3 regions of the Kosakonia calanthes genome follow, and region 1 is predicted to be linked to each of the others. Evidence: predicted binding sites of a transcription regulator. Region 1 holds the regulator's gene; each other region holds the start of a gene.
The links. The regulator sigma-54, encoded in region 1, starts transcription at its own class of promoters, with help from an activator protein. The targets are predictions, from matches to a motif close to GTTGGCACANNTTTCGCTNT.
Positions count from the first base shown of each region.

Region 1 (10,557 bases):
ATTGCCTGGAGACGATCGATCGCGTTGTCGAAACGGGCGTCGACGGCATCAAGCTGCATCCGCTGCATATTGTTAAAGGCAGCATCATGGCGAAGGCGTGGGAAGCGGGTCGCCTGAACGGTATTGGTCTTGAGGAATATACCGTTACCGCCGGGGAGATGATCCGCCATACGCCGCCGGAGGTGATTTATCACCGCGTTTCCGCCAGCGCTCGCCGCCCAACGCTGCTGGCGCCGCTGTGGTGTGAAAACCGCTGGACCGGCATGGTAGAACTGGATCGCTACTTAACTGAGCAGGGCGGGCAAGGTTCTGCGCTCGGTCGCTGCTGGCAATTACCTGCCTGATTGCGCCCATAAAGACATATTGTCGCCGCATTTTTCGCACAAGCTTCAACCCCTTGCTCAGAATTGAGTATTATTGAGCGGAATTGTCCGAGGAAATCTCTATGAAGCAAATCCGTTTACTGGCGCAATATTACGTCGATTTGATGATGAAGCTGGGGCTGGTGCGTTTTTCCATGCTGCTGGCGTTGGCCCTGGTGGTTCTGGCTATCGTTGTGCAGATGGCGGTCACCATGGTGTTGCAGGGGCAGGTTGAGAGCATCGATGTTATCCGCTCCATCTTTTTTGGTCTGTTGATTACGCCGTGGGCGGTCTACTTTTTATCGGTGGTGGTCGAGCAGCTTGAGGAGTCACGTCAGCGCTTATCGCGACTGGTTGAAAAGCTTGAAGAGATGCGCGACCGCGATCTGAAGCTCAATGTGCAGTTGAAAGACAACATCACGCAGCTCAACCAGGAAATCAGCGATCGTGAGAAGGCCGAAGCGGAGCGCCAGGCGACCTTTGAAAGGCTGAAAATAGAGATGCAGGAGCGTGAGCAGACGCAGATCCAGCTCGAACAACAATCCTCTTTCCTGCGATCATTCCTTGATGCTTCCCCGGATTTGGTTTTCTACCGTAACGAAGATAAAGAGTTCTCTGGCTGTAACCGGGCGATGGAGCTGCTGACCGGAAAGAGCGAGAAGCAACTGATTAACCTGAAACCGCAGGATGTGTATGCCCCGGAGGCGGCGCGCAAGGTTATCGAAACCGACGAAAAAGTCTTTCGCCATAACGTGTCGTTGACCTATGAACAGTGGCTCGATTACCCGGACGGGCGCAAAGCTTGCTTCGAAATCCGCAAAGTTCCCTATTATGACCGCGTGGGTAAACGTCACGGGTTAATGGGTTTTGGCCGCGATATTACCGAGCGTAAGCGCTATCAGGATGCGCTGGAGCGCGCCAGCCGGGATAAGACCACGTTTATCTCTACGATCAGCCACGAGCTGCGCACGCCGCTGAATGGCATCGTCGGGTTAAGCCGTATCTTGCTCGACACCGAACTGACGCAAGAGCAAGAGAAGTACCTGAAAACAATCCATGTTTCCGCCGTGACGCTGGGGAATATTTTCAACGATATTATCGACATGGATAAGATGGAGCGGCACAAAGTGCAGCTCGATAACCAGCCGCTCGACTTCACCAGTTTCCTGGCCGATTTGGAAAACCTCTCCGGCTTACAAGCGCACCAGAAAGGGCTGCGTTTTGAACTGGAACCGACATTGCCGCTACCGCACCAGGTGGTCACCGACGGTACGCGGTTGCGGCAAATTCTTTGGAACCTTATCAGCAACGCCGTCAAATTTACCCGCGAAGGTGGGCAGGTGACAGTTCGCGTTCGCTTCGATGAGGGCGACATGCTCCATTTTGAAGTGCAGGACTCTGGCATCGGCATTCCGCGCGACGAGCAGGACAAAATCTTCGCCATGTATTACCAGGTGAAAGATCGCCACGGCGGTAAACCGGCGACGGGCACCGGCATTGGCCTTGCGGTTTCACGTCGGTTGGCGAAAAGCATGGGCGGCGATATCACCGTCAGCAGCCAGCCAGGCAACGGTTCTCTTTTCACCTTGACCGTGCACGCGCCAGCGGTGGCCGAAGAAGTGGATGACGCGTTTAAAGAAGATGACATGCCGCTACCGGCGCTGCATGTGCTGCTGGTGGAAGATATCGAACTCAACGTGATTGTTGCCCGCTCGGTGCTGGAAAAACTCGGCAGCAGCGTGGATGTCGCAATGACCGGCACGGCCGCGCTGGAGATGTTTACCCCAGGTGAATACGACCTGGTGTTGCTGGATATTCAGTTGCCGGACATGACCGGGCTGGATATTTCGCGGGCGCTGACCAGCCGTTATCCGCGCGAAGATCTGCCGCCGCTGGTGGCGCTGACCGCTAACGTCCTGAAGGACAAACAGGAATACCTCGATGCGGGCATGGATGATGTCTTAAGCAAACCGCTGGCAGTCCCGGCATTAACTGCCATGATTAAAAAGTTTTGGGATGCCGGTGACGACGAGGAGGAACAAGTGGCAACCACGGATAACAGTAAGGCGCAAACGCTGCTGGACACCGCGATGCTGGAGCAATATCTCGAGCTGGTCGGGCCGAAGCTAATCACCGACGGGTTGGCGGTGTTTGAGAAAATGATGCCGGGCTACCTGAGTGTGCTGGAGTCGAACCTCACGGCGCGCGATCAAAAAGGGATCGTCGACGAGGGGCATAAGATCAAAGGTGCCGCCGGTTCAGTCGGTTTACGCCATATTCAGCAACTGGGCCAGCAGATCCAGTCGCCCGATCTTCCCGCCTGGTGGGATAACGTTGGCGAATGGTTCGAAGAGATGAAGCAGGAGTGGCGTAACGATGTTGCGGTATTGAAAGCCTGGGTAGACGATGCTGCAAAAAAATGACCCCGGATTAACCGGGGTGCGCGAATACTGCGCCAACACCAGGGAAACCGTGGCTGCGCCGTAATTTTTGGTTTTCTTTGCAATGGCGCAGTCTGAAAAAATTCGACCACACGCACATAAGATAGCAAATCTTAAATGATTTGTTACATCAATCAGTGAAATGTGTGAAGCAAGGCTCCCTTATCAAAATTTTTAATTATCGTCAGTAAGTTGCATAAAGGATTTAAAGCATGAAAAAAATCGGCGTTGTTCTCAGTGGCGCAGGGGTTTATGACGGTTCGGAGATCCACGAAGCAGTGATTACGCTGCTGGCGATCGCCCGTCACGGTGCGCAAGCCGTCTGTTTCGCGCCGGATAAATGGCAAAGCGATGTGGTGAATCACCTGACGGGTGAAACCATGACCGAAAGCCGTAATGTGCTGATTGAAGCGGCGCGTATTACCCGTGGGAATATCCAAACGCTGGCTCAGGCATCAGCAAACGATCTGGATGCGTTGATTGTGCCCGGTGGTTTTGGCGCGGCGAAAAACCTGAGTAATTTCGCCAGCCTCGGCAGTGATTGTGTGGTCAATGGCGAATTGAAAACGCTGGCGCTGGAGATGCACCAGGCCGGTAAACCGCTGGGTTTCATGTGCATCGCGCCCGCGATGTTGCCGAAAATCTTCGACTTTCCGCTGCGTTTAACGATTGGTACGGATATCGATACCGTCGAAGTGCTGGAAGAAATGGGCGCAGAACATGTGCCTTGTCCGGTGGGCGATATTGTTATTGATGAAGAGAACAAAGTGGTGACTACCCCGGCCTATATGCTGGCCGAGGACATTGCTCAGGCGGCAACGGGGATCGAAAAGCTGGTGGCTCGCGTGTTGGCGTTGACTGAATGAATAAGGGATTTCGCGGTTCGCTGAAAGCCACGCTTAAACGTCTTGCTCTGCGGGTTTTACTGGTTCTGGCCATCTTCTGGGGCGGGGGGATTGTGCTGTTCAGTTTTCTGCCGGTGCCGTTTTCAGCGGTGATGGTGGAGCGGCAAATCAGCGCCTGGCTGACCGGTAATTTCGGCTATGTGGCGCATTCTGATTGGGTCAGTATGGATGAGATCTCCCCGTGGATGGCGCTGGCGGTGGTTGCTGCGGAGGACCAACGTTTTCCTGATCACTGGGGATTGGATATTGCGGCGATTCAGAAGGCGCTTTCCCATAATGAACGCCATGAAAATCGTATTCGCGGCGCATCGACGTTATCTCAGCAAACCATTAAAAACCTGCTGTTGTGGGACGGTAAAAGCTGGGTGCGTAAGGGGTTGGAAGCGGGATTAACGCTCGGGATGGAAGCGGTGTGGACGAAAAGGCGCATCCTGACGGTTTACCTGAATATCGCCGAGTTTGGCGAAGGGGTATTTGGTGTGGAAGAGGCGTCGCAGCGCTATTTTCACAAACCGGCAAGCCGTCTGACCATGGCGGAAGCGGCGCTGTTGGCTGCGGTGTTACCCAACCCGATACGTTTCCAGGCTGCCGCGCCGTCCGGCTATGTGCGCACCCGGCAGGCGTGGATCCTGCGCCAGATGCGCCAGTTAGGCGGAGAAGAATTTTTGCAGCGTAACAAGCTGCATTAATCAGTCTTCGTCAAACCCGGCGACAAACAGTGCAATAACGGCGGCTAGCGCTTCGTTCTCCTGCGGGCCGCTGGCTTCCACTTCAATCTGCCGTCCTTTCGCGGAATCCAGCATCAGTAGCGCAATCACACTGCTGGCTTCCGCTTCAGTGCCTTCGTCGTTACGCAGCAGTACTTCCGCATCAAAGCCTTGCACCAGTTCAAACAGTTTCATCGCCGGGCGCGCGTGCATCCCCAGTTTATTGGTGATCTCAACGGTTTGTTTTACGGTCATGTTTTGCGTTTTTCCAGCGTGCGGTGACGGGACTGAACGTTCTTGCCACGCGAGCGGAAATAATCCGCCAGTTGTTCGGCGACGTAGACGGAACGGTGTTTACCACCGGTGCAACCGATAGCCACAGTCAAATAGCTGCGGTTGTTGGTTTCCAGCATTGGCAGCCACAGTTCGAGGTAGCTACGCGTCTGATAGATAAAGTTGTGCACTTCGGTGTGCCGATCGAGGAACGCCGCGACGGGTTTGTCGAGGCCGGTCATCGGGCGCAATTTCGGATCCCAGTGTGGGTTTGGCAGGAAACGAACGTCAAAGACATAATCGGCATCAATCGGAATACCGTGCTTGAAGCCAAAGGACTCAAAGACCATGGTCAGTTCGCGCTCGCGTTTGCCGAGCAAGCGCGTACGCAGCATTTCAGCCAGCTCATGCACTGACATTTCCGAGGTATCGACAATCAGGTCCGCGCGGGAACGCAGCGGCTCCAGCAAATTACTCTCTTCATCGATGGCGCTTTCCAGAGACAGATTTTTGCTGGAGAGCGGGTGCAGGCGTCGCGTATCGCTATAACGGCGGATCAACGTGTTACGGTCAGCATCAAGAAACAACAGTTGCGGAGAGAAGGCCTCCGGCAGATTGCTCATTGCCTGCTCAAAGATTTCCGGTGATTCCGGCATGTTACGCACGTCGATACTGACGGCGGCGGAAATCTGACGGTCGGCGAGCGTTTGCGCCAACTCAGGCAACAGCACCACCGGCAGGTTATCGACACAGTAGAAACCCATGTCTTCCAGTGCACGTAGCGCCACGGATTTCCCTGAACCCGAACGACCACTGACGATCATCAGGACCATGGGCCATTTCTCCTCAGAACGACTGATAAAAAGCGTGTTACCCCGTTACGCATCATCACTCTCGCCTTCCGTCTGCGTGATTATCTGATACAGCTCTTCATCAGTTTGCGCGCTGCGCAGGCGCCGACAGATGGTTTTATCCGCCAGTCGCTTGGCGACCAGCGAAAGCGTATGTAGATGCGTTTTGGTTTGATCGGCTGGTACTAACAACGCAAACAGCAGATCGACGGGTTGATTATCGATAGCGTCGAAAGCAATGGGCGTTTCGAGTTGCACAAAAACGCCAACGGCGCGCAGCGTGTCTTCCTCGAGCTTACCGTGTGGAATGGCGATACCGTTACCAATGCCGGTACTGCCCATTTTTTCACGCGTAAGGATCGCCTCGAAGACGACCTGCGGCGGCAGACCCAACTGTTTTGCCGCCAGTTCACTGATGATTTCCAGAGCACGTTTTTTACTCTGGCAGTGAACGCCGCTACGGGTACATTCCTGGTTAAGGACATTGCTCAGTTGAAGAGCGGAATCGTTATTCATCATAATTTCACCTAAGCGGCGTCGAAGCCAGCACCCAGCCGGGTTGCGGCGGGGTGCAACGCGCCAGACGGACGCCCGGACAATTAGTGTTGTTTCAGTTTATCTTTATGTTTGTTTAACTGCCGCGAAAGTTTATCAATTAAACCATCGATAGCAGCATACATGTCCTGCCCTTCCGCACTGGCATGCAATTCACCTCCGTTGACATGCAAGGTGGCATCCGAGATGTGAGTCACTTTCTCCACTTTCAACACAATATAGACCTGATTGATCCTTTCGAAATACTGCTCGAGCTTGGCGAATTTACTGTTCACAAATTCGCGCAGAGCATCGGTGATCTCGACGTTTTGTCCTGTGATGTTAAGCTGCATAGTGTCTTCCTTATCGGTTGGGTCAAACCAACTGTTTGCGCTGATTTGACGGCGGAATGGATAAAGATTCTCGATACTTCGCGACGGTGCGCCGCGCCACCATAATTCCCTGATCGGAAAGTATGGTCGTCAGCTTACTGTCGCTCAGTGGTTTTGCAGGGTTTTCTGCGGCGATCAATTTCTTCACCAGTGCGCGAATAGCCGTGGACGAAGCTTCGCCGCCGCCTTCGGTATTCACATGGCTGGAGAAGAAATACTTCAATTCAAAAATGCCGCGAGGGCTGTGCAGGTACTTCTGCGTCGTCACACGGGAAATGGTGGATTCGTGCATCTCGACGGCTTGGGCGATATCTGCCAGCACCATCGGCTTCATAAATTCTTCACCCTGCTCAAAGAACGCTTGTTGCTGCTCGACAATGCAGCGACTGACGCGTAACAGGGTGTCATTGCGGCTTTCCAGGCTTTTGATCAACCACTTCGCTTCCTGCAAGTTACTGCGAATGAACTGCGTGTCGGCGTCATTACGCGCGCCACTGCCCATTGCGGCATATTGCTGGTTGATTTGCAGACGCGGGATACTGTCGGAGTTTAACTCCACGGTCCAGCGCCCGTTATGCTTGCGCACCAGCACATCAGGAATGACATATTCCGGTTCGCCAGTTTGGATCGACTGACCAGGGCGCGGATCCAGAGATTGGATCAGATTGACCGCTTCTTTCAACACATCTTCTTTCAGGCGCGTGACGCGCATTAACGTGCGGAAATCGTGATTGGCGAGCAGATCCAGATGATCGCAGATGATAAGCCGGGCTTCTTCACACCACGGCGTGTCTTTCGCGAACTGGGAAAGTTGCACTAACAGGCAGTCGCGCAGATCCCGCGCCGCCACGCCGACCGGGTCGAAGCGTTGGATGCGCTTGAGCACCGCTTCCACTTCATCAAGACCGACGTCTTCGTTGCCCATACTTTCCAGCACCTCTTCCAGCGACACGGTGAGATAACCGGTATCGTCAACGGCATCAACAATGGAGGTCGCGATAGCGCGGTCAGTATCGGAAAACGGCGTCAGTTGCACCTGCCACATCAGATAATCTTGCAGAGATTGCGTGGTTTCGCCTTGGTAAATCGGCAGCTCGTCATCAATATAATCACTGCTGCTGCCGGAAGGGGTGCCTGCGGTGTAAATCTCATCCCAGCTGGCGTCCAGCGGCAGCTCGTCGGGCATCTCTTTCTGTTCGAGTGCGTCGACGGTGTCCAGGCCTTCGTTTTCCTGGGTTTGTTGGTTATCCACTTCTTCATGAAGGTCGGTTTGTTCCAGCAGCGGATTACTCTCCAGCGCTTGCTGAAGTTCCTGCTGAAGTTCCAACGTGGACAACTGCAACAGACGGATGGCCTGTTGCAGTTGTGGCGTCATGGCTAGCTGTTGGCTAAGCCTTAGTTGCAAACCTTGCTTCATATTCAGAGCAGCACTCTCCGACAAAAAACGTCAATAAACCCTACCCTATCAGAGTCTGAAGTCTTCCCCAAGATATACGCGCTTAACGTGTTCGTCTTCAAGGATTTGCTGCGGTGTGCCGTGCGCGATCAAATGCCCCTGACTGACGATATAAGCACGTTCACACACTGCCAGCGTTTCGCGAACATTGTGGTCAGTAATCAACACGCCCAGGCCGCTGTCGCGCAGGTGTTCAATGATACGTTTAATATCGATAACCGAAATTGGGTCAACGCCCGCAAATGGCTCATCGAGTAAAATAAATTTCGGGTTCGCCGCCAGCGCGCGAGCAATTTCCACACGTCGACGTTCGCCACCGGAAAGCGATTGGCCCATGCTGTCGCGCAGATGCTCGATATGGAACTCTTCCATCAGCTCATTGGCGCGATCTTCACGCTGTTCGGCGGTTAAATCATCACGAATTTGCAGCACCGCCATCAGGTTGTCGTAGACGCTCAGGCGGCGGAAAATCGACGCTTCCTGCGGCAAATAGCCGATGCCGCGACGCGCGCGCGCATGCAATGGCAGCAGGCTGATATCTTCATCATCAATGATGATGTTGCCCGCATCCCGCGACACAATCCCCACAACCATATAGAAAGTGGTGGTTTTACCTGCACCGTTAGGGCCAAGCAGCCCGACAATTTCGCCTGAGTTAACGCTCAGACTAACATCCTCAACCACGCGACGGCCTTTGTAAGCCTTGGCGAGATTTTTTGCAGTTAATGTTGCCATAACGAATTAGTTACTCTTTTTTTGCGCCGGAGCGGTGGCGGAGTTATTGCTCTTGTCCTGCAACTGCGACGGTACCAGTACCGTGGTCACGCGTTTGCCTTTTTCGCTGAACGCTTGCATTTTCTGCTCTTTCACCAGATAGGTGATTTTGTCGCCAGCAATGTTGCTGTCCAACTGCTCAAGGTAGGCGTTACCGGTCAGCACGACGAAATCTTTTTCCAGCTCGTAATGCATCTGCGAAGAGTGGCCTTTCACCGGTTTGCCGTTGTCCTGCATCTGGTAGAACGTTGCGGGATTGCCGTAACCGTCGATGATCTCTTTGCCTTGCTCGCCGCCAGGGCGCGTGACGACGACTTTATCGGCGTTGATTTTGATCGTCCCTTGCGTCACCACGACATTACCGGTGAAGGTGACAATGTTGCCTTGCATATCCAGCGACTGCTGATCGGAGTCGATATGGATAGGCTGGTCGGTATCCCCGGTCACGGCGAGTGCCGGAAGCGCGACGGCCAAAAGCGTACTGGCCAGGATAAGATTAAGGCTGCGTTTGTTTGTTTTGAATTTCATAGGAGCTTCTAACCTTTTCAATCAGCTCGGCGTTTTTGCTGCGTAAATTGCCGCGCATTTTCAGGCCGGTGGAATTAAATGTAGTTCCGTATAACGTGACCTGATCGTTGGAGGTAACATCCTGCGTTACCAGGTTAATCTGGGCGTTATCCGTGGTGATTTTTCGAAGTTGTGCATCTGCGGTCAGCGCGTTGACTTCAACATGTCCATAAAGATAAAGCATTCTGTCTTCGGTCAGCTTTGCCTTATCCGATTTGATAGACCAGGTCGGCACTTTGTCCTGATCGAACGTTGTTAATACCGGCTGGGCGAACCAGCTAATGCCCTCAGCGGAAAAATACTCGACGTTTTGCGCGATCAAGCGATAGTTCAGCGCGCCTTCTGGGCTGTAGACCACGGTATCCGTGTGTTTGCTCTTGTACGTCGGATCCGCGCTATTGGTGGCGGCTTGTTCCGGCTCATCCTGAGCGGTGAGGTTAATACCAATCAGTACCAGTGCGGCCAGTGCCAGCAAAATAATGACCCAACGTCTGGTTTTACTCATATTGATTGCCCTTTGGCCTCATCCAACTTGCCCTGCGCCAGCAGCAGTAAATCGCAAACTTCACGCACTGCGCCACGACCACCGTTGATACGCGTGACGTAATCCGCGCGTGGCAGCAGCAGCGGGTGCGCATCGGCCACAGCAACGCTTAAGCCAATTTCCGCCATCACCGGCCAGTCGATCAAATCGTCGCCGATGTAGGCCACTTGCTCGGGTGTCAGCGCCAGCTTGGTCAATAACTCCCGGTAAGCGAAAAGTTTATCCGACTGACCTTGATACAGATGCGCGATCCCCAGCGTCTCGCAGCGGTCTTCTACCAGTTTAGCTTTACGTCCGGTAATGATCGCAATATCAATGCCGGAAGTGAGCGCGCTGCGAATCCCGTAACCATCGCGAACGTTGAACGCTTTTAGCTCTTCGCCGTTGTTGCCCATATAGATGAGCCCATCGGATAAGACGCCATCGACATCCAGGATCAGCAGGCGAATTTTCTCCGCCTTTTCCATGACTTGCGTGCTTACCGGCCCATAACAGGTGGCAAGCGACGCGCCAGCATTACTCATTCTCATGTCCTTCTTTACACCACGCCAGCGCGCAGCAAATCATGCATATGTAACACACCCAGCAACTGGTCGCCATCGGCAACCATGACGGAGGTAATGTGTCGGGATTGCATTAAGTTCAGGGCATCGACCGCCAGGATATTCGGACGTACACGTATGCCGCCGGGCGTCATGACATCAGCAATCCCCAGACTGCGCACATCGCCACCCATATCAAACACGCGACG
Region 1 is NZ_CP151800.1:580,127-590,683, forward strand. It holds gene AAEY27_RS02585 (TIGR01212 family radical SAM protein) at 1-344, shown strand, start outside; gene arcB (aerobic respiration two-component sensor histidine kinase ArcB) at 446-2,785, shown strand; gene elbB (isoprenoid biosynthesis glyoxalase ElbB) at 3,016-3,669, shown strand; gene mtgA (monofunctional biosynthetic peptidoglycan transglycosylase) at 3,666-4,397, shown strand; gene npr (PTS phosphocarrier protein NPr) at 4,398-4,670, opposite strand; gene rapZ (RNase adapter RapZ) at 4,667-5,521, opposite strand; gene ptsN (PTS IIA-like nitrogen regulatory protein PtsN) at 5,567-6,058, opposite strand; gene hpf (ribosome hibernation promoting factor) at 6,139-6,426, opposite strand; gene rpoN (RNA polymerase factor sigma-54) at 6,449-7,882, opposite strand; gene lptB (LPS export ABC transporter ATP-binding protein) at 7,931-8,656, opposite strand; gene lptA (lipopolysaccharide ABC transporter substrate-binding protein LptA) at 8,663-9,223, opposite strand; gene lptC (LPS export ABC transporter periplasmic protein LptC) at 9,192-9,767, opposite strand; gene kdsC (3-deoxy-manno-octulosonate-8-phosphatase KdsC) at 9,764-10,330, opposite strand; gene kdsD (arabinose-5-phosphate isomerase KdsD) at 10,345-10,557, opposite strand, start outside.

Region 2 (10,557 bases), 470 kb from region 1:
CAGCACCGCCAGCTCAATCAGCGCCAGCCGCCGGAACAACACCGGCGCCGCCTCGCCTCTCCAGCCGGGGATCGGAAGCCGGGGCTCCAGCCATTTGCGCAATTTCAGTACCGGGGCGAAGGCGGCTTTAACCGGCATGGCAAAACCGTGCGCGGTAATCACCATCGAACTTTCGTGATCGTAACCGCACACCCAGGCGCTTCCCCGGCGGCGGGCCGGCAGGCGATCGCCTTTGAACAGCAGCATCAACAGCAGCGGTAACAGGGGGGCGGCGATCAGCAGTAGGGTGATCATCGGTTGCGACACCACGGTGTTGGCGGTTTGCAACGGCAGCGGAACGGCAGTGAACAGGCGCGGCAACAACCACGGCGCGGCAACGCCACCGATGATGCAGCACACCGCCAGCACGGCCACACTTGCCGTCATCAACCACGGCACCGCGCGCGGGTTTTCCGCCTGTGCGCTACGCGGTGCACCGAGGAAGGTGACACCATAGACTTTCGCCATGCACATCACCGCCAGCGCACCGGTGATCGCCAGCCCCACCGCCAGCGACGGCCCGATCAGTTGCAACAGAAAGTGGCCGCTGCCGCTTAAGCGAAAGAAGGATTGATAAATTACCCATTCGCCCGCGAAACCGTTAAGCGGCGGCAACGCGGCCATCGCCATCAGCCCGACCAGCATCGCCAGCGACATCACCGGCATCTTTTTGCCGATGCCGCCGAGTTTTTCGATATCGCGAAAACCGGTGCCAAACCACAGCGCGCCCGCGCCAAGAAACAGCGTGCTTTTAAACAGGCTGTGATTGAAAAGATGGTACAAACCGCCAATCAGCCCGAGCGCCGCCAGCGCCGGTTGGCGCAGCGCCAGCCCGGTCACGCCCGCGCCGAGTCCCAGCAAAATAATGCCGATATTTTCCAGCGTGTGGTACGCGAGCAGGCGCTGAATGTTGTGCTCCATCAGCGCGTACAAGCCACCGACAAAAGCAGTGAGCATGCCAAACACCAGCAGCGCCACACCCCACCACAACGGCGGTTGGCCGCCGAGCAAAGAGAGATTCAAGATGCCGAACAGGCCGATTTTCATTACCACCGTCGAAAACAGCGCCGCTGCGGGCGCGGGTGCGTTGGCATGCGCCTGCGGTACCCAGGCATGCAGCGGAATAATCCCCGCCAGCAGACCAAAACCGATAACGCCTAACAACCAGACGCCACTGCTGAGCGGCTGTGCGCTGAGGCTGGCGAAATCGAGCGTGTGATAGCGTTGCCACAATAGCCAGCAGACGATCGCCAGCAGCGCCGTACCGAGGCGCCCCATCGCAAACCATAATTTGCCGGATTCGCTACAACCGGTGAGGAACACCGCGCTGAGCGCCATGATTTCCGCCATCACCACCAGCGCGCCAAAGTTTGCCGCGCTCACCGCGCACAGCGCCGCCGCCAGCAATAAATTCATCAGCAAGCCGTTGGTTTTCACGCCGTCATGGCGGTGCCAGGCGATGTTATACAGGCTGACAACCGCGCCGCAGATGCCGAGGGTCAGCAACCACACGGCGCTGAGCGGCGTCACCAAAATGTGATAGTGAATCAGCGCCATCGTACCGGTAACGGTTTGCGCGCCCACCAGCGACATCGCGCCCACCGCCGTTGCCAGCATGCAGCCGACAGCGCCGCCAACCCCGGCCAGCAGGCCGCTGAGCGTCTTAGCGGGGGTGAACAAATACGCCAGCGCCGCCGCGCAAATCAGCACCGCCACCGCGCCGCTGAGCAAAGAGAGAAGAGTCATTTCGCGCTCCCGTTTAGCTGCGTGAACAGCGACAAATCGCCGTAATCCGTGTTGAGGGTTTGCTCGCGTTTGCGGCGGCTGGCTTTGGCGATATCGCGCTTATTCACCAGATGCAGCGCCTTGGTCGGGCACATGCGCACGCAGGCCGGGCCTTGCGCGTCGAAATGGCAGAGATCGCACTTCACGGCGATAGCGCGAATACCCGGCACCCAGTCAAGCAAGGTACTGACCCGCGCAGGCGCGGGCGGCGCAGCGGGCGCTTTTGGGCTATTCACATTGGCGGGAATGTCCAACGGGCGGCTACCGGAAAATTCGATAGCGCCAAACGGACAGGCGATCGCGCACAGCTTACAACTGACGCACAGGCTTTCATTGAGCTGCACCGCACCATCGACGCGGTTAATGGCATTGACCGGACAAACGCCCGCGCAGGGCGCGTCTTCGCAGTGGTGGCACTGCTGCGGCGCAGATTCATATTGACTGCGCATGACGCGCAGGCGCGGCATTGCTTGCAGCCCCTGCGCCCGGTGCGTCTCCGCGCAGGCGGCTTCGCAGGTATGGCAGCCAATACACAGCGCGGAATCGGCAATTACAAAACGGTTCACCAGCTAATCCTCAGGTGATTCACCCGGGTTACGGGCGGTCATTTATGACGAAACGTGTCGCGCCTTGTGTCACTTCGACACCTGTCGACACCCAATCTCAGGCCAGCGCGGGCGCACCGTTTTCGCTGACCAGTGTAGTGAGGTTGACCGGCGTGTCCGCAGCCAACGCGGTGTATAGGGCGTCGTAAACCGTGGCGATTTTGCTCAAATAGTGTTCCAGCACTTTTTCGCGATCGTGGGCGCTGAACGCGCCATCGACGTTGCCATCGCTGGTCAGTTGCGCCTGTGCAATCAAACGCTTGTCGTCGCTGTCTTTGTTGGCAATCGCGTATTCGATGGTGTGGCCGTTAAAGCCGCCGGTCAGGGTGATGTAAACCGTGAAGTGGTCGAACAGCACAAAACAGAGCTGCTGCTGCGGCGCGCAGCCAATGGCGTGATGCAAGCGCGCTTTGGAGAGCGTAATCCCCTGAACCAGCGCGTTGCAGTAACTGCGCCACTCTTCTTGCAGGCGGTGGTGTCGCCCGGCAATGTAATCCGCCTTTTCGCTAATTTCCCAAATCGTCATGTCTGCTTACCCGGTTAATAGAAACAACGGCGGTAAAGCATCATCCGTGCCAAATTTTAATCAATTGATTTTTATGAAAATAAAATAAAACAGCAGCATATTTCGACGTGCCATCTCGACATGTTCGTCATCGTCACAGTGACTAAACCGGTGATGGCACCGTTATTGCATTAAGGCGGCAAAGCCATGAGGAGGCGTTATGCACGAGATAACCCTGTGCCAGCGAGCGCTGGAAGTGATTGAACAACAGGCGACGGCAAATGGCGCACGAAGGGTAACCGGCGTGTGGCTCAAAGTCGGGGCGTTTTCTTGCGTGGAAACCGACGCTTTAACGTTTTGTTTTGATCTGGTTTGCCGCGGCAGCCTGGCGGAAGGTTGTACACTGCACATCGAACAACAACAGGCGGAGTGCTGGTGCGAGTCTTGCCAGCAGTACGTGACGTTACTTAGCCATCGAGTGCGCCGCTGCCCACAATGCCACAGCGACCAATTGCAGATCGTCGCCGATGACGGAATGCAAATTCAGCGACTGGAAATTGAGGAGTAAACAATGTGTACAACATGTGGTTGTCAGGACGGTAACCTTTATATAGAAGGTGACGAACATAACCCCCACTCTGCGTTTCGCGGCGCGCCCTTCGCCCCGGCTGAGCGCCCGGCGTTGAAAATCACCGGGGTGAAAACCGATAATTTCCGCCCGACGCAACTGGAAAATGGCGATTTGCATTATGGTCACGGCGAAGCCGGAACCCATGCGCCAGGCATGAGCCAGCGGCGGATGGTGGAAGTGGAAATCGACGTTCTGGATAAGAACAATCAAATCGCCGCCCGCAATCGCGCCCGCTTCGCCGCCCGCCAGCAACTGGTGCTTAACCTCGTTTCCAGCCCCGGCTCCGGCAAAACCACCCTGCTCACCGAAACCCTTCAACGCCTGAAAGCGCGCGTGCCTTGTGCGGTTATCGAAGGCGATCAGCAAACCGTTAATGACGCCGCGCGCATTCGCGCCACCGGGACACCGGCCATTCAGGTCAATACCGGCAAAGGCTGCCATCTGGATGCGCAAATGATTGCCGATGCCGCGCCGCGTCTACCGCTGGATGAGCACGGCATTTTGTTTATCGAAAATGTCGGTAACCTGGTCTGCCCGGCCGGGTTTGATCTCGGCGAGCGCCATAAAGTGGCGGTGTTGTCCGTCACCGAAGGGGAAGATAAACCGCTCAAATACCCGCATATGTTCGCCGCCGCCTCGCTGATGCTGCTCAACAAAGTGGACTTGCTGCCCTACCTCACTTTTGACGTCGAACAGTGCATCGCGTACGCGCGGGAAGTGAACCCGCAAATCGAAATTTTGCTGGTCTCCGCCACCAAAGGCGACGGCATGGACGCGTGGCTCGACTGGCTGGAGGCGCAACGATGTGCATAGGCGTCCCCGGTCAGATTTGCGCCATTGACGGCCTGCAAGCCAAAGTGGATGTCAGCGGTATTCAGCGCGATGTTGATTTAACGCTGGTCGGCAGCCATGACGAAAACGGCGAGTCACGCCTTGGGCAATGGGTGTTGGTGCACGTTGGTTTTGCGATGAGCGTCATCAATGAAGCCGAAGCGCTGGATACGCTGGCGGCGCTGCAAAACATGTTCGATGTCGAACCCGATGTCGGCGCACTGCTGTATGGCGAGGAGCGATAATGCGTTTTGTCGACGAATACCGCGCCCCGGAACAGGTGATGCAGCTTATCGCCCACCTGCGCGAGCGGGCGGCACATCTTTCTTACACGCCTGAACGCCCGCTGCGCATTATGGAAGTGTGTGGCGGCCATACCCATGCCATTTTCAAGTTCGGCCTCGACCAATTACTGCCGGAAAACATTGAGTTTATCCACGGCCCTGGCTGCCCGGTTTGCGTGTTGCCGATGGGGCGTATTGATACCTGCGTCGAGATCGCCAGCCACCCGGAGGTGATTTTTTGCACCTTTGGCGACGCGATTCGCGTGCCGGGGAAAAACGGTTCGTTATTGCAGGCCAAATCGCGCGGCGCGGATGTGCGCATTGTCTATTCGCCGATGGACGCGCTGGCGCTGGCGGAAAAAAATCCGCAGCGCAAAGTGGTGTTCTTCGGCCTCGGGTTTGAAACCACCATGCCCGCCACCGCCATTACGCTGCAACAGGCGAAAGCCCGCAATCTCGACAACTTTTGGTTCTTCTGCCAGCACATTACGTTGATCCCCACGCTGCGCAGCCTGCTTGAGCAGCCGGATAACGGCATTGACGCGTTCCTCGCGCCAGGCCATGTCAGCATGGTGATCGGCACCGACGCCTATACGTTTATTGCCGATGAGTTTCAGCGCCCGCTGGTGGTCGCCGGTTTCGAGCCGCTTGATCTGCTGCAGGGCGTGGTGATGCTGGTCGAGCAGAAAATCGCTGCCCACAGCCAGGTGGAAAACCAGTATCGCCGCGTAGTGCCAGATGAAGGCAACCGGCTGGCGCAGGCCGCCATCGCCGATGTGTTTGCGGTCAGCGGCGACAGCGAATGGCGCGGGCTGGGAATGATTGGCGAATCCGGCGTGCATCTGACAGCGCAATACCGGCGTTTCGATGCCGAAGCGCATTTTCGCCCGGCGATGCAGCAAGTCTATGACGATCCGCGCGCGCGCTGCGGCGATGTACTGACCGGCAGATGCAAACCGCACCAGTGCCCGCTGTTTGGCAGCACTTGCAACCCGCAAAGCGCATTTGGCGCGCTGATGGTTTCATCAGAAGGCGCCTGCGCGGCCTGGTATCAATATCGCGCTCAGGAGTATGAAGCATGAATGAAGTGCAGATGGCGCACGGCAGCGGCGGCCAGGCCATGCAGCAATTAATCAGCCAGCTTTTTTTAGAAGCCTTCGCCAACCCGTGGCTGGCGGAGCAGGAAGATCAGGCGCGCCTCGATTTAGCCACACTTGCCGCAGGCGGTGACCGGCTGGCCTTCTCCACCGACAGCTATGTTATCGATCCGCTGTTTTTCCCCGGCGGCGATATCGGCAAGCTGGCGGTGTGCGGCACCGCGAATGATATTGCCGTCAGCGGCGCGACGCCGCGTTACCTCTCTTGCGGCTTTATTCTCGAAGAAGGCTTGCCGATGGCGACGCTGAAAACCCTCGTCGAAAGCATGGCGGCCACCGCGCGCAGCGCCGATATCGCGATTGTCACCGGCGACACCAAAGTGGTGCAGCGCGGCGCGGCGGACAAACTGTTTATTAACACCGCCGGGATTGGCGCCATCCCCACCACGGTTCATTGGGCGGCGAGTTCCCTTGCGCCTGGCGATGTGTTGCTGGTCAGCGGCACGTTGGGCGACCACGGCGCGACCATTTTGAACCTGCGCGAAGGGCTGGGGCTGGACGGTGAACTGGCCAGCGACTGCGCGGTATTAACGCCGTTAATCCAGCCGCTGCGCGATATTCCCGGCATCAAAGCCCTGCGCGATGCCACCCGAGGCGGCGTCAACGCGGTGGTGCATGAGTTTGCCGCCGCATGCGGTTATGGCATTGAATTGAATGAACGGGATTTACCGGTAAAACCGGCGGTGCGCGGGGTTTGCGAACTGCTGGGGCTGGATGCACTGAATTTTGCCAACGAAGGAAAACTGGTGATTGCCGTACAGCGCGAGGCCGCAGAGCAGGCGCTGGCACAATTACGCGCTCACCCATTAGGGCGCGACGCAGCAATGATTGGTGAAGTGGTCGAACGCAAAGGTGTTCGGTTGGCTGGGCTTTATGGCGTGAAACGCCTTTTAGATTTACCCCATGCGGAACCGCTGCCGCGGATCTGCTAGCTTTTTTTATTTTTTTCACACCGTTTGGTGTGTTCCTGGATGAGCAAAATGGCGTATACACCGATGAGCGATCTCGGGCAACAAGGGTTGTTCGATATCACACGGATTTTATTACAGCAGCCGGATATGGCAGCACTGAGCGAGACGCTGACGCGCCTGGCCCGGCAAGCGGCGCTGGCCGACAGCGCGGCGATTGTGCTGTGGCACGCCGACAGCCACCGCGCCAGCCGCTACGCGGTGCAAACGCCCGACAACGGCGCGCAACACAGCGACAAAGCGCTACTGGCAAACGGGCCGGTGCGGCATATTCTCTCTCACCCGCAGGCGCTGCACTGCACCGCGCACATTTTTAACGAGACCTGGCCTGCTATCGCGCAAAGCGACATTTACCCCGCGTTTGCGCATTACGCGTTATTGCCGCTGGCGGCGGAGGGGCAAATTTTTGGCGGCTGCGAATTCTTTCGCCATCACGATCAGCCGTGGAGCGAGCGGGAACTCGACCGGCTCAATACCCTGACGCAACTGGTCGCCGTGGTCGCTGAGCAGTTACAAAATCACGAAAACCAGGCACCGGACTATGAATCGCTCAGCCAGCAGCGTGATGATTTTCGCATTCTTGTCGCCATCACCAACGCCGTGCTTTCCCGGCTGCATATGGATGAACTGGTGAGTGAAGTCGCCAAAGAGATCCACTACTACTTCGGTATTGACGCCATTAGCTTAGTGCTGCGCGGCAGCCGTAAAGGCAAACTGACCATCTACTCCACCCATTATCTGGATGAGACGGATCCGACCCACGACACGCAGGAAGCCGACGAAGCGGGCACGCTGACCGAGCGGGTATTCCAGAGCAAAGAGATGCTGCTGCTCAACCTGCACGAACGCGACAAACTCGCGCCTTATGAGCGCATGCTGTTTGAAACCTGGGGTAACCAAATCCAGACGCTGTGCCTGCTGCCGCTGATGTCGGGCAAAAACCTGCTCGGCGTGCTGAAACTGGCGCAGTGCCAGAAAGAGGTGTTTACCCAGGCGAACCTCAACTTGTTGCGCCAGATTGCCGAGCGCATCGCCATTGCGGTGGATAACGCGCTGGCCTACCAGGAGATCCACCGCCTGAAAGAGCGGCTGGTGGATGAAAACCTGGCGCTGACCGAGCAGCTCAACAATGTCGACAGCGAGTTTGGCGAAATTATCGGGCGCAGCGAAGCGATGTTTCGCGTGCTCAAGCAGGTGGAAATGGTATCGCCGAGCAACAGCACGGTGCTGATCCTTGGCGAAACCGGCACCGGGAAAGAGCTGATCGCCCGCGCCATCCACAACCTGAGCGATCGCAATAGCCGCCGGATGGTGAAAATGAACTGCGCGGCCATGCCCGCCGGGTTGCTGGAAAGTGACCTGTTTGGCCATGAACGCGGGGCGTTTACCGGCGCCAGCGCTCAACGCATTGGTCGTTTTGAACTGGCGGATAAAAGTTCGCTGTTTCTTGATGAAGTGGGCGATATGCCCCTTGAATTGCAACCGAAGCTGCTGCGCGTATTGCAGGAGCAGGAGTTTGAGCGGCTCGGCAGTAATAAGCTGATCCGCACCGATGTACGGCTGATCGCTGCGACGAATCGCGATCTGAAACAAATGGTCGCCGACCGCGAGTTTCGTAGCGATCTTTATTACCGGCTGAATGTGTTCCCGATCCATCTGCCGCCGCTGCGCGAGCGCCCGGAAGATATTCCGCTGCTGGTGAAAGCCTTTACCTTCAAAATCGCCCGCAAGCTGGGGCGCAACATCGACAGTATTCCGGCGGAAACGTTGCGGGTGCTGAGCGCGATGGAGTGGCCGGGCAATGTGCGCGAGCTGGAAAACGTGATTGAACGGGCTGTACTGCTGACGCGCGGCAATGTGTTGCAGTTGTCGATGGCGGAAGTCGCCGTACCGCAAGCGCCCGTTGCGCAACCGGCGGAAGTGGCGCGCGACGGGGAAGATGAGTACCAGTTGATTCTCCGCGTGCTGCGCGAAACCAACGGCGTGGTCGCCGGACCAAAAGGCGCAGCCCAGCGGCTGGGGCTGAAACGCACGACGCTGCTCTCGCGCATGAAACGGCTGGGGATTGATAAAGACACGTTGGGTTGAGACCCGGCACGCTTTTATGGTTTTCGTAGGCCGGAGAAGGCGTTAGCCGCCATCCGGCAAAACGCCCGATGGCGCTGCGCTTATCGGGCCTACTCGCGGCACACTTTTATGGTTTTCGTCGGCCGGATAAGGCGTTAGTCGCCATCCGGCAAAACGCCCGATGGCGCTGCGCTTATCGGGCCTACTCGCAGCGCGCTTTTATGGCTTTTGTAGGCCAGAGAAGGCGTTAGTCGCCATCCGGCGATTTCCCGCTATGCTAATGTATTTCCCCCCCTATATGACGGAGGCAATATGGCTGTTTCAGCACGTAACCAGTTGGTGGGCAAGGTCAGCGCAACGGCGCACGGCGCGGTCAATGATGAAGTGGAATTAACCCTCGACGGTGGCGCGAAGCTGGTGGCGATTGTCACCACCAGCAGTAAAGTCGCGCTGGGGCTGGCGCCGGGTAAAGAGGCGATTGCGCTGATTAAAGCGCCGTGGGTAACGCTGGCAACCGAAGATTGCGGGTTAAAGTTTTCGGCACGCAACCAGTTCGCTGGCGAGATCAGTGCGGTGACCGAAGGCGCGGTGAATGCCACGGTGCATGTGAAAACCGATGCCGGTTTTGAGTTGGTGGCGGTAGTGACCAATGAGAGCCTGCAAGAGATGCCGTTGGCGCAGGGCAAGCGGGTGATTGCGTTGATCAAAGCCTCGGCGATTTTGATTGCCACGCGCGAATGATGGCGTTGTAGGTCGGAAAAATTCGTAGGCCTGATAAGCGCAGCGCCATCAGGCGTTTTGAATCCGGTGGAAGGGTTCCGTTCACCACCAGCACGGTTATCCCAATAAACCTCATTGCGGTGAACGGGATAATTCCATAACAGTGACATAATCGCCGGATGGCGGCTAGCGCCTTATCCGGCCTACAAACCCACAAACCCACAAATCCACAAATCCACAAACCCACAAATCACGTTTTACGCCGATATTTCTCCGGTAACTCGGGGACCGGGCGTTTATCGTCAATCAAATGGCGCACCGTCAATATCGGATGCCGCCACAACATACGCGGGCCGGCCCAGCGCATAATCTGCTTCATCTCTTCGCGCTTCGCGGGCTGGTAACAGTGTACCGGGCACTGCTTGCAGGCCGGTTTATTCTCGCCGAACACGCATTTATCCAGCCGTTTCTCGGCATAGGCGTACAAATCCGCGTAATGCGCCGCGCTGCTGACCGCATCCGGACAGGCACGCTGGTAAAGCGCAATCATCTTTCGGATAGTCAATTTTTCCCGCAGGATCCGTGGACCAGACATACACACCACCAATAATTAAGATGCATAAATAATACAACTTAATATCCCACCGTTGCACCCCATTAGTGCATTTCCTGCGCAATGATGGGGGCTGGCCTCCCTTCCCTTTCCCGCAGCCCCCACCAGCGCCCGCCTGCAAGAGTGGCGCGTTTCTTGCCTTGATCACCTTCGTTTCATGTAAGAGACGTTTTCCCATTCATTTCGCAAGGTATCGCTATGGAATTGAAATGGTTTGAAGATTTTCTCAGTGTTGCCCGCAGTCTTAGCTTCACGCGCGCCGCCGATGAGCGGCATATCACCCAATCCGCGCTGAGCCGCCGCATTCGCCAACTGGAAGAGTGGCTGGGCGTGCCGTTATTCGATCGCAAAA
Region 2 is NZ_CP151800.1:1,054,781-1,065,337, reverse strand. It holds gene hycC (formate hydrogenlyase subunit 3) at 1-1,785, opposite strand, end outside; gene AAEY27_RS04995 (4Fe-4S dicluster domain-containing protein) at 1,782-2,390, opposite strand; gene hycA (formate hydrogenlyase regulator HycA) at 2,488-2,955, opposite strand; gene hypA (hydrogenase maturation nickel metallochaperone HypA) at 3,155-3,502, shown strand; gene hypB (hydrogenase nickel incorporation protein HypB) at 3,506-4,378, shown strand; gene AAEY27_RS04975 (HypC/HybG/HupF family hydrogenase formation chaperone) at 4,369-4,641, shown strand; gene hypD (hydrogenase formation protein HypD) at 4,641-5,762, shown strand; gene hypE (hydrogenase expression/formation protein HypE) at 5,759-6,769, shown strand; gene flhA (formate hydrogenlyase transcriptional activator FlhA) at 6,818-8,893, shown strand; gene AAEY27_RS04955 (TOBE domain-containing protein) at 9,185-9,613, shown strand; gene AAEY27_RS04950 (nitrous oxide-stimulated promoter family protein) at 9,843-10,187, opposite strand; gene AAEY27_RS04945 (LysR family transcriptional regulator) at 10,404-10,557, shown strand, end outside.
Region 2: hypA (hydrogenase maturation nickel metallochaperone HypA) is a predicted target of sigma-54. The motif match lies at 3,108-3,127, and genes of this name have one in related genera.

Region 3 (10,557 bases), 1.8 Mb from region 1:
GATAAAGCGGGTCAAGCCGCTAAAGATTTGCCCCGCCAAATGCTGCTCAGCACGTCCGGGCAGAAAGCCCGGTTGCAACGGTTCCAGCGAACGGTAATAGGGAATACGTAATGTTGGCGTTTCGTTTTGCCACAGCCCACCGAGAAATGGGTTCAGCAAGCTGCGCAGATCGTCGGGATCAAGTTGCGCCAACGCCAGCGCGTTTTGCTGTTGCCCGGCGTTCAGCGCCTGTTCCAGCATTTCGCTGCGTAGCGACTCCGGCGTCGCCAGGAAACGCAGCGTTCCACGCTTTCCTCGACCAGATTGCGACTGCCAGTTTAACCAGCCGGATGCCTGCATCTGGCGCAGCAATGTGCGCATATGCCGCTCGCTGCAAAAGCAGCGGCTGGCCAGTTCATTGATACTGGCGGATTGCGTTTCCCCGGCAGAAGGTTGCCAAAGACGCTGATACTGGTTAAGTCGGTTCAGTAATCTCATAACCCGGAACAATAATTCTCATCTATTCACTATTACTTCCGTATATACCACGCAATACTGGAACGCAACTTAACGATACTCACACCCGGAGAAGAAATCATGGCTCGTCTGGCCGCTTTTGACATGGATGGCACCCTGTTAATGCCCGACCATCGTTTAGGCGATCAAACGTTGGCAACGCTCCGCCGTTTGTACGAACGGGAAATCACGCTGGCGTTCGCCACCGGCCGACACGCGCTGGAGATGCAGTGGATCCTCAACAATATCGGGTTGGATGCGTTTCTTATCACCGGCAACGGGACGCGCATTCACTCAATGGAAGGTGAGGTTCTGTATCGCCAGGATTTAAACCCGGAAGTGGCCGAAATCGTCCTGCACAGCAAATGGGACACGCAGGCTTCCATCCATGTGTTTAATGATTCCGGCTGGTTGACGGACAAAGCACTGCCCGGCCCGTTACAAGCGCATGTTTACAGCGGCTTTCGTTACCGGCTTGCGGATCTCAAACGTTTACCCGCTCACGACGTTACCAAAATCTGTTTTCTTGGCGATCACGACGATCTGTGCCGCTTGCGTATCCAACTGAATGAGGTGCTGGGCGCGCGTGCGCATTTGTGTTTCTCGGCGATGGATTGTCTGGAAGTGCTGCCGATGGGCTGTAACAAAGGTTCGGCGCTGGCGGTACTCAGTACGACGCTCGGTTACACGCTGCAAGAGTGTATGGCGTTTGGTGATGCAATGAACGACCGCGAAATGCTTGAAAGCGTCGGCTACGGAATGATTATGGGCAACGCCATGCCGCAACTGCGCGCGGCACTGCCGAATTTACCGGTTATTGGGCATTGCCAGAATCAGGCAGTGTCACATTTTTTGACACACTGGCTGGATACACCGAATCTTCCTTATTCCCCCGAATGAAAAAGATTTTTCCAGCAAGCCGGGCGCCAAATCTGCCCGGCTTTTTTTATGCCATCAAATGTGCGATCTGCGCTTTCCACGGTTCAATATCACCCAGATTCGCCGCCACCCATTGCGGGTTGTAGTAGGTTTCCAGGTAGCGCTCGCCGCTGTCGCACAGCAGCGTGACGATGGAACCGCTGCGGCCCTCGTCGCGCATCCGTGCGGCAAGCTGTAACGCGCCCCACATATTGGTGCCGGTGGATGCGCCGACTTTGCGGCCGATTTGTGTTTCCAGCCATTGCGCAGTCGCCACGCTGGCTGCATCCGGCACGCGCAACATTTCATCCACCACATCGGCAATAAATGACGGCTCAACGCGTGGGCGGCCAATACCTTCGATTTTGCTACCCAGCGGGCTGCGCAGGCTGGCGTCGCGCTGCTGCCAGTAATCAAGAAACACTGAGTTTTCCGGGTCGACCACCATCAGTTGGGTGTCGTAACCCTGGCAGCGAATATAGCGGCCAATGGTTGCTGAAGTGCCGCCGGTTCCGGCGCTCATCACAATGTAATTCGGCACCGGATGCGGTTCGTTTTTCATCTGGCGGAAAATGCTGTCGGCAATATTGTTATTGCCGCGCCAGTCCGTTGCGCGTTCGGCAAAGGTGAACTGATCCATATAATGACCGTTCAGCTCTTTCGCCAGCCGCTCGGATTCGGCGTAAATCTCGCAGGCGCTGTCGACAAAATGGCAGCGACCGCCGTAAAACTCGATTTGCTCAATCTTGCGCTTCGCCGTGCAATACGGCATCACGGCGATAAACGGTAATCCCAGCAGGCGGGCGAACCAGGCTTCGGAAATGGCGGTGGAACCGGATGACGCTTCAATAATCGTCGTGCCTTCGTTGATCCAGCCATTGCATAAACCATACAGAAACAGCGAACGCGCCAGGCGGTGCTTCAGGCTGCCGGTGGGGTGTGTGCTTTCGTCTTTTAAATAGAGGTTGATGCCCGGAAAACCCGGCAGCATCAGGCGAATTAAGTGGGTATCCGCTGAACGCTGCGCGTCGGCGTTAATTTCGTTGATGGCGTATTTCACCCAGCTGCTTTTCATGGCCGTTTTCCATTTGTCATTTTGTGCCCAGTCTAGCGAAAGGCAAAGAAAAAAGGGTTGCCATTTCGCCTTTGGGTTAGACTCTTAAGAGAAAAATATTCTCCAGGAGCGCGCAATGTTAGACAAAATTGACCGAAAGCTGCTTTCTCTACTCCAGCAGGATTGTTCGCTCTCTTTGCAGGCGCTGGCAGATGCCGTTAATCTGACCACCACACCCTGCTGGAAACGTCTGAAACGCCTGGAAGATGACGGAATTTTACTCGGTCGCGTGGCGGTGCTGGATGCAGAAAAACTGGGCTTAAGCTTAACGGCGTTTGTACTGATTAAAACCCAACATCACAGCAGTGATTGGTATGGCCGTTTTGTCAGTGAAGTGACGCACATGCCAGAAGTGCTAGGCTTTTGGCGTATGGCAGGGGAGTACGATTACCTGTTGCGGGTCCAGGTGGCGGATATGAAACGCTATGATGATTTCTACAAGAAACTGGTTAACAGCGTGCCGGGTCTGTCAGATGTCACTTCTAGCTTCGCCATGGAACAGATAAAATACACCACGGCTTTGCCCATTGAATAACCCCCACGGCGGTTAACCGACCGCCGGAAAATCACGTTCAGGATGTAACCGCGTGCGATTATTTGCTCAGTTAGGCTGGTATTTTCGTCGGGAATGGCAACGCTATCTCGGTGCCGTCGCCTTACTTATCATTATTGCCATCTTGCAGTTAGTCCCGCCCAAAGTGGTGGGCATTGTTGTCGATGGCGTTACTCAACACCGCTTCACCAGCCAACAGGTGTGGATGTGGATTGCCGTGCTGGTGATCGTCGCGGTGGTCACGTATTTGCTGCGTTATGTCTGGCGCGTCTGGCTGTTTGGCGCGTCTTATCAATTGGCCGTCGAGCTGCGGGAAGATTTTTACCGCCAGCTTAGCCGCCAGCATCCGGAATTTTACCTGCGCCACCGCACCGGCGATTTAATGGCGCGCGCTACCAACGATGTCGACAGAGTGGTGTTTGCCGCCGGCGAAGGCGTGCTGACGCTGGTGGATTCACTGGTGATGGGCTGCGTGGTGCTGATCGTGATGTCCACGCAAATCAGTTGGCAGTTAACTCTGTTGTCGCTGTTACCGATGCCGATCATGGCGCTGGTCATCAAGCGTTACGGCGATCAACTGCACAACCGCTTCAAAGCCGCGCAGGCGGCGTTTTCGTCGTTAAACGATCGCACCCAGGAGAGTATGACCAGTATTCGCATGATTAAAGCGTTTGGCCTGGAAGATCGCCAGTCGGCGTTGTTCGCGAGCGAAGCAGCCGATACCGGCGCAAAAAATATGCGCGTCGCCCGCGTCGATGCGCGTTTTGATCCGACGATTTATATCGCCATCGGCATGGCGAACATGTTGGCGATTGGCGGCGGTAGCTGGATGGTGGTGAATGGCACTCTGACGCTCGGTGAATTAACCAGTTTCACTATGTATCTGGGGTTGATGATTTGGCCGATGTTGGCGCTGGCGTGGATGTTTAACATCGTCGAACGCGGCAGCGCGGCCTACAGCCGTATTCGCGACATGCTGGCGGAAGCGCCGGTGGTCAATGATGGCAGCGAATCGGCGCCCGCCGCGCGCGGTACGCTGACTATTGCGATTCGCGAATTTAGCTACCCGCAGACGCACGCCCCAGTGTTGAGCAATGTCAGCGCGACGCTGGAACCCGGTCAGATGCTGGGCATTTGTGGCCCAACCGGCGCCGGGAAAAGTACGCTGCTGTCGCTGATTCAGCGCCATTTCGATGTCGATAATGGCGATATTCGTTTTCACGATATTCCGTTACAACGCCTCAAACTCGATACCTGGCGCAGCCGCCTGGCAGTGGTAAACCAGACGCCATTTTTATTCTCCGATACCGTCGGCAGCAATATTGCGCTCGGCAAACCGGGGGCGACACAGGAAGAGATCGAACATGTGGCGAAACTCGCCAGCGTGCATGATGACATTCTGCGCCTGCCGCAAGGTTACGACACCGAAGTGGGCGAGCGCGGCGTGATGCTCTCCGGCGGGCAAAAACAGCGTATTTCCATTGCCCGCGCGCTGTTGCTCAACGCCGAAATCTTGATCCTTGATGACGCGCTATCGGCGGTGGATGGGCGCACCGAACACCAGATTTTGCATAACCTGCGCCAGTGGGGCGAAGGACGTACCGTGATTATCAGCGCGCACCGCCTGTCTGCGCTGACCGAAGCCAGTGAGATTATCGTTATGCAACATGGTCATATCGCCCAGCGCGGTCAACATGAACAGCTTGCGCGCCAGCCGGGTTGGTATCGCGATATGTATCGCTACCAGCAACTGGAAGCCGCGCTGGATGATACGCCGCAGGAGGACGCCGATGCGTAATTTCACCCGCCAGTGGCCAACCCTGAAACGTTTGCTGGTCTACGGCAAACCGTGGCGCAAACCGCTGATCAAAGCGGTGCTGATGTTGTGGGTCGCGGCAATCGCCGAAGTCTCTGGCCCGGCGCTGATCAGTTATTTCATCGATAACATGGTGGCGAAAAGCTATTTGCCGGTGGCGCTGGTGGCGGGTTTAGCGGCGGTCTATATCGGTCTGCAACTGCTGGCGGCGCTGCTGCATTACGCGCAAGCCTTGCTGTTTAACCAGGCGGCGGTTGGCGTGGTGCAACAATTGCGCACCGATGTGATGGATGCCGCGCTGCGCCAGCCGCTGAGCGAATTTGATACCCAGCCGGTTGGGCAGATTATCTCCCGCGTGACCAACGACACCGAAGTGATCCGCGACCTCTACGTCACCGTGGTCGCGACCGTGCTGCGCAGTGCGGCGCTGATTGGCGCGATGCTGGTCGCTATGTTCAGCCTCGACTGGCGCATGGCGCTAGTGGCGATGGCGATTTTCCCGGCCGTGCTGATCGTGATGCTGATTTACCAGCGCTACAGCACGCCGATTGTGCGCCGGATGCGCGCCTATCTTGCTGACATCAACGACGGTTTTAACGAAATCATCAACGGCATGAGCGTTATCCAGCAGTTTCGCCAGCAGGCGCGTTTTGGCGAGCGCATGGGCGACGCCAGCCGCTCGCATTATCTGGCGCGCATGCAAACCCTGCGCCTCGACGGCTTTCTGCTGCGCCCGCTGTTGAGCCTCTTTTCCGCGTTGGTGCTGTGTGGGCTGCTGATGCTGTTTGGTTTCTCTTCTGTCGGTACGGTGGAAGTCGGGGTGCTGTATGCCTTTATCAGCTATCTTGGCCGCCTGAATGAACCGTTGATTGAGCTGACGACGCAGCAGTCGATGTTGCAACAGGCGGTGGTCGCCGGTGAGCGCGTCTTTGAACTGATGGACAGGCCGCGCCAGACCTACGGTGATGATCAGACGCCGTTAAAAAGCGGGGCGATTGATATCGACAATGTCTCGTTTGCTTATCGCGAAGCTCAACTGGTGTTGCAGGACATCTCTTTGCAGGTCGCGCCGCGCAGTTTTGTCGCGCTGGTCGGGCACACTGGTAGCGGGAAAAGCACCCTCGCCAGTCTGTTAATGGGCTATTACCCGCTGACAAAAGGCGAGATCCGCCTCGACGGACGTCCGCTCTCCGCGCTGGGGCATTCAGTACTGCGCAAAGGGGTGGCGATGGTTCAGCAGGATCCGGTAGTGATGGCGGACAGCTTCTTCGCCAACGTCACGCTGGGGCGTGATATCAGTGAGGAGCAGGTATGGCAGGCGCTGGAAACCGTGCAACTGGCGCATCTGGCTCGCGCCATGAGCGACGGTATCCATACGCGGCTGGGCGAGCAGGGCAACAATCTCTCCGTTGGACAGAAACAGTTGCTGGCGCTGGCGCGCGTATTGGTCGACGCGCCGCAGATCCTGATCCTTGATGAAGCAACGGCGAATATCGACTCCGGTACCGAGCAGGCGATTCAGCACGCGCTGGCGGCGGTGCGTGAGCACACGACACTTGTGGTGATCGCGCACCGTTTGTCGACCATTGTCGAGGCAGAAACCATTCTGGTGCTGCACCGTGGGCAGGCGGTTGAGCGGGGGACGCATCAACAATTGCTGGCTGCGAAAGGCCGTTATTTCCAGATGTATCAACTGCAATTAGCGGGTGAAGAGCTGGCGGCCAGCGAGCGTGAAGAGTCATTGATCGCGTAATGCACCAAAATTAAGCACCTGGCCAACAGTAACCTCTGTTGGTGCAAAAATGTAACGCATCATGCACTGTCATGGTGCGTTTTTCGTTGTTGGGAACATTCCGAACGGCAGCCCTGTATTTTTCTGCGTCATCCATTCCTTGCCCCTTCTCCACCCTGCGCTGAAATCGACGCGCTTTTCACTTTTGGCACACCGCTTGCAATACCTCCTGCGTGTTAGCTGCGGCCATTATCGAATTTCGACTGGAGAAGAATGTATGAAGCTGGTTACCGTGGTGATTAAACCATTCAAACTCGAAGACGTTCGTGAAGCACTGTCTTCTATAGGTATTCAAGGGCTGACCGTGACCGAAGTGAAAGGCTTCGGGCGTCAGAAGGGTCACGCCGAGCTATACCGTGGTGCGGAATATAGCGTCAATTTCCTGCCAAAAGTGAAAATTGATGTGGCGATCGCTGACGATCAGCTTGATGAAGTCATTGATGTCATCAGCAAAGCGGCCTACACCGGAAAAATTGGCGACGGTAAAATTTTCGTTGCCGAACTGCAACGCGTCATTCGTATTCGTACCGGCGAAGCCGACGAAGCGGCACTGTAATACCTGGCACACAGTGATAGGGATTGGAACAATGAAAAACACAACATTAAAAACAACGCTTGCAACGCTCGCTCTGTTGCCTGGCCTTGCAATGGCGGCTCCCGCTGTCGCCGATAAAGCCGATAACGGTTTTATGATGATCTGCACCGCGCTGGTGCTGTTCATGTCAATTCCAGGTATTGCTCTGTTCTACGGCGGCCTGATCCGCGGTAAAAACGTGCTTTCCATGCTGACGCAGGTTGCTGTTACCTTCGCGCTGGTCTGCATTCTCTGGGTGGTTTATGGCTACTCGCTGGCGTTCGGCGAGGGCAACAGCTTCTTCGGCAGCTTCAACTGGGCGATGCTAAAAAACATCGAACTGACCGCCGTGATGGGCAGCATCTATCAGTACATTCACGTCGCGTTCCAGGGCTCTTTCGCCTGTATTACCGTCGGGCTGATTGTCGGTGCGCTGGCTGAACGTATTCGTTTCTCCGCCGTGCTGATTTTTGTGGTGGTGTGGCTGACGCTCTCTTATGTGCCGATTGCGCACATGGTGTGGGGTGGCGGTCTGCTGGCAGCCCACGGCGCGCTGGATTTCGCAGGCGGTACCGTTGTGCACATCAACGCCGCTATCGCGGGCCTGGTCGGTGCCTACCTGATTGGCAAACGTGTGGGCTTTGGCAAAGAAGCGTTTAAACCGCATAACCTGCCGATGGTCTTCACCGGTACCGCAATCCTGTATGTTGGCTGGTTCGGCTTCAACGCCGGTTCTGCGGGTTCCGCTAACGAAATCGCTGCGCTGGCGTTCGTGAACACCGTTGTTGCGACCGCTGCCGCCATCCTCGCCTGGGTGTTCGGTGAGTGGGTGGTGCGCGGTAAACCGTCACTGTTGGGCGCATGCTCCGGTGCCATCGCTGGCCTGGTCGGTATCACCCCGGCGTGTGGTTATGTCGGTGTTGGCGGCGCGCTGATTGTCGGCCTGGTTGCCGGTCTGGCGGGTCTGTGGGGTGTGACGGCGCTGAAACGTATGCTGCGCGTTGACGACCCCTGTGACGTGTTCGGTGTGCACGGCGTGTGCGGTATCGTGGGTTGTATCTTGACCGGTATCTTCGCCTCGACTTCACTGGGCGGCGTGGGCTTCGCAGAAGGCGTGACCATGGGCCATCAAGTGCTGGTGCAGCTGGAAAGTATCGCCCTGACTATCGTGTGGTCCGGTGTTGTGGCCTTTATCGGTTACAAACTGGCTGACATGACCGTGGGTCTGCGTGTACCGGAAGATCAAGAGCGTGAAGGCCTGGACGTCAACAGCCACGGCGAAAACGCCTACAACGCCTGATCCTGTTTGAGTTAACTCCTGAGCATAAAAAAGCCTCCAAATCTGGAGGCTTTTCCTTTTGGGGCGGCGTTAACTGCGGTTACGCATCACGCCTTCCTGCACGCTGGAGGCGACCAGCACACCATCCTGCGTATAAAACTCACCGCGCACAAAACCGCGTGCACTCGACGCCGACGTGCTCTCCACGCTGTAAAGCAGCCACTCGTTCATATTAAACGGGCGGTGGAACCACATGGAGTGGTCGATCGTCGCGACCTGCATACCGCGTTCCAGGAAACCCACACCGTGCGGCTGCAATGCCACCGGCAGGAAGTTGAAGTCCGACGCGTAACCCAGCAGATACTGATGAATGCGGAAATCCTCTTCCACTACGCCATTGGCGCGGATCCATACCTGGCGCAGCGGATCGGCGACATGGCCTTTCAGCGGGTTATGGAACTCGACCGGGCGGATCTCCAGCGGTTTATCGCTGAGGAACTTCTCTTTCACGCCTGGCGGCAGCAGATGGGAGAGATCGCGGGCGATCTCCGTTTCAGACTTCAGCGAATCCGGCGCAGGCGCAGGCGGCATGGTTTTCTGATGTTCGTAGCCCGGTTCCGGTGCCTGGAACGAGGCCGTCATATAGAAAATCGGTTTCCCGTTCTGGATTGCCGCCACGCGGCGGGCGCTAAAACTGTTGCCATCGCGCAGCACTTCCACGTCATAAACAATCGGTTTTTGGCTGTCGCCTGGGCGCAAGAAATAGCTGTGGAAGGAGTGAACCAAACGGTCGGCGGGAACCGTCTCTTTCGCAGCATACAGCGCCTGACCCACCACCTGGCCACCAAAGACCTGGCGTAAGCCTAAGTCTTCACTCTGCCCACGAAACAGACCCTCTTCAATTTTTTCCAGATTTAATAATGCCAGCAGATTAGATAGCGCCTGACTCATAGATTTCCTCAAATAAATAACGGCTGACCGCGCGAATTATCGGATGAGTATAACCTGGAAAAGTGAGTGGTCGGATGGGTGCAATAATCTGAATGAAAGGGCGTTTACAGGAATATATCGGGCATCTGTGCCACACTTGTTCAGGTTACGATGGTTTAGCCACACACATCTGGCGGGCGCTACGCCTGCTGGTGCATTGAAGATAAGGAGAAATCAATGAAACTCGTGCACATGTTAAGTGGTTTAGCAGTCGCAGTCGCGTTATCTGCTTGCGCCCAAAAAGGCAGTGATATCCCGACGCCTGCCCCTAACCCGAATGCGCCTGCAGCAACCAATAAACCGGCGATTACGCAACCGAGCGTGACGGGTTCCGTTTGGATCCGCCAGAAAGTGGCGCTGCCGCCGGATGCGGTATTAACCGTGACGGTTTCTGATGCATCGCAGGCGGATGCGCCGTCGAAAGTGCTGGCGCAAAAAGCGGTACGTACCGAAGGTAAACAGGCGCCGTTTAGCTTTGTGTTGCCGTTTAACCCGGCCGACATTCAGCCGAACGCCCGTATCCTGCTGAGCGCGGCGATCACCGTCGACGATAAGATGGTCTTTATCACCGATACGGTTAAGCCGGTTATCAACCAGGGCGGTACCAAAGTTGACCTGACGCTGGTACCGGTACAGCAAACCGCCGTACCGCTGCAACAGAGCGGTGGCGCGCCAACCACTGTGCCGTCAACGTCGCCAACGCAGGTTAACCCGTCTGAAGCCACCCCGGCCCCGACACAGTACTAATGTGTTCGCGCTCCTCTCTTTGCGGAGAGGAGCCTTTAGTAAACCCAGCGGTAATGTTGTAAATCAATTTGCCCGCTTCCCGACACGACAATCCCCTCTGCCAGTAAAGCCTGCCGTTGACGCTGTAAATCCGGCCCGGTCAGCGAAATGCGGCCATGACGATTCACCACCCGATGCCACGGCAGTGTGCTGCCTTCTGGCAAGCGTTTGAGCACGCCGCCAACTTGCCGCGCCGCCCGCGGCGATCCGGCCAGTTTTGCCACATCACCGTAAGTCGTG
Region 3 is NZ_CP151800.1:3,522,160-3,532,716, reverse strand. It holds gene AAEY27_RS16630 (SgrR family transcriptional regulator) at 1-477, opposite strand, end outside; gene cof (HMP-PP phosphatase) at 577-1,395, shown strand; gene AAEY27_RS16620 (PLP-dependent cysteine synthase family protein) at 1,442-2,488, opposite strand; gene AAEY27_RS16615 (Lrp/AsnC family transcriptional regulator) at 2,604-3,062, shown strand; gene AAEY27_RS16610 (SmdA family multidrug ABC transporter permease/ATP-binding protein) at 3,115-4,878, shown strand; gene AAEY27_RS16605 (SmdB family multidrug efflux ABC transporter permease/ATP-binding protein) at 4,871-6,649, shown strand; gene glnK (P-II family nitrogen regulator) at 6,906-7,244, shown strand; gene amtB (ammonium transporter AmtB) at 7,276-8,562, shown strand; gene tesB (acyl-CoA thioesterase II) at 8,632-9,492, opposite strand; gene AAEY27_RS16585 (YbaY family lipoprotein) at 9,709-10,278, shown strand; gene AAEY27_RS16580 (MGMT family protein) at 10,314-10,557, opposite strand, start outside.
Region 3: glnK (P-II family nitrogen regulator) is a predicted target of sigma-54. The motif match lies at 6,833-6,852, and genes of this name have one in related genera.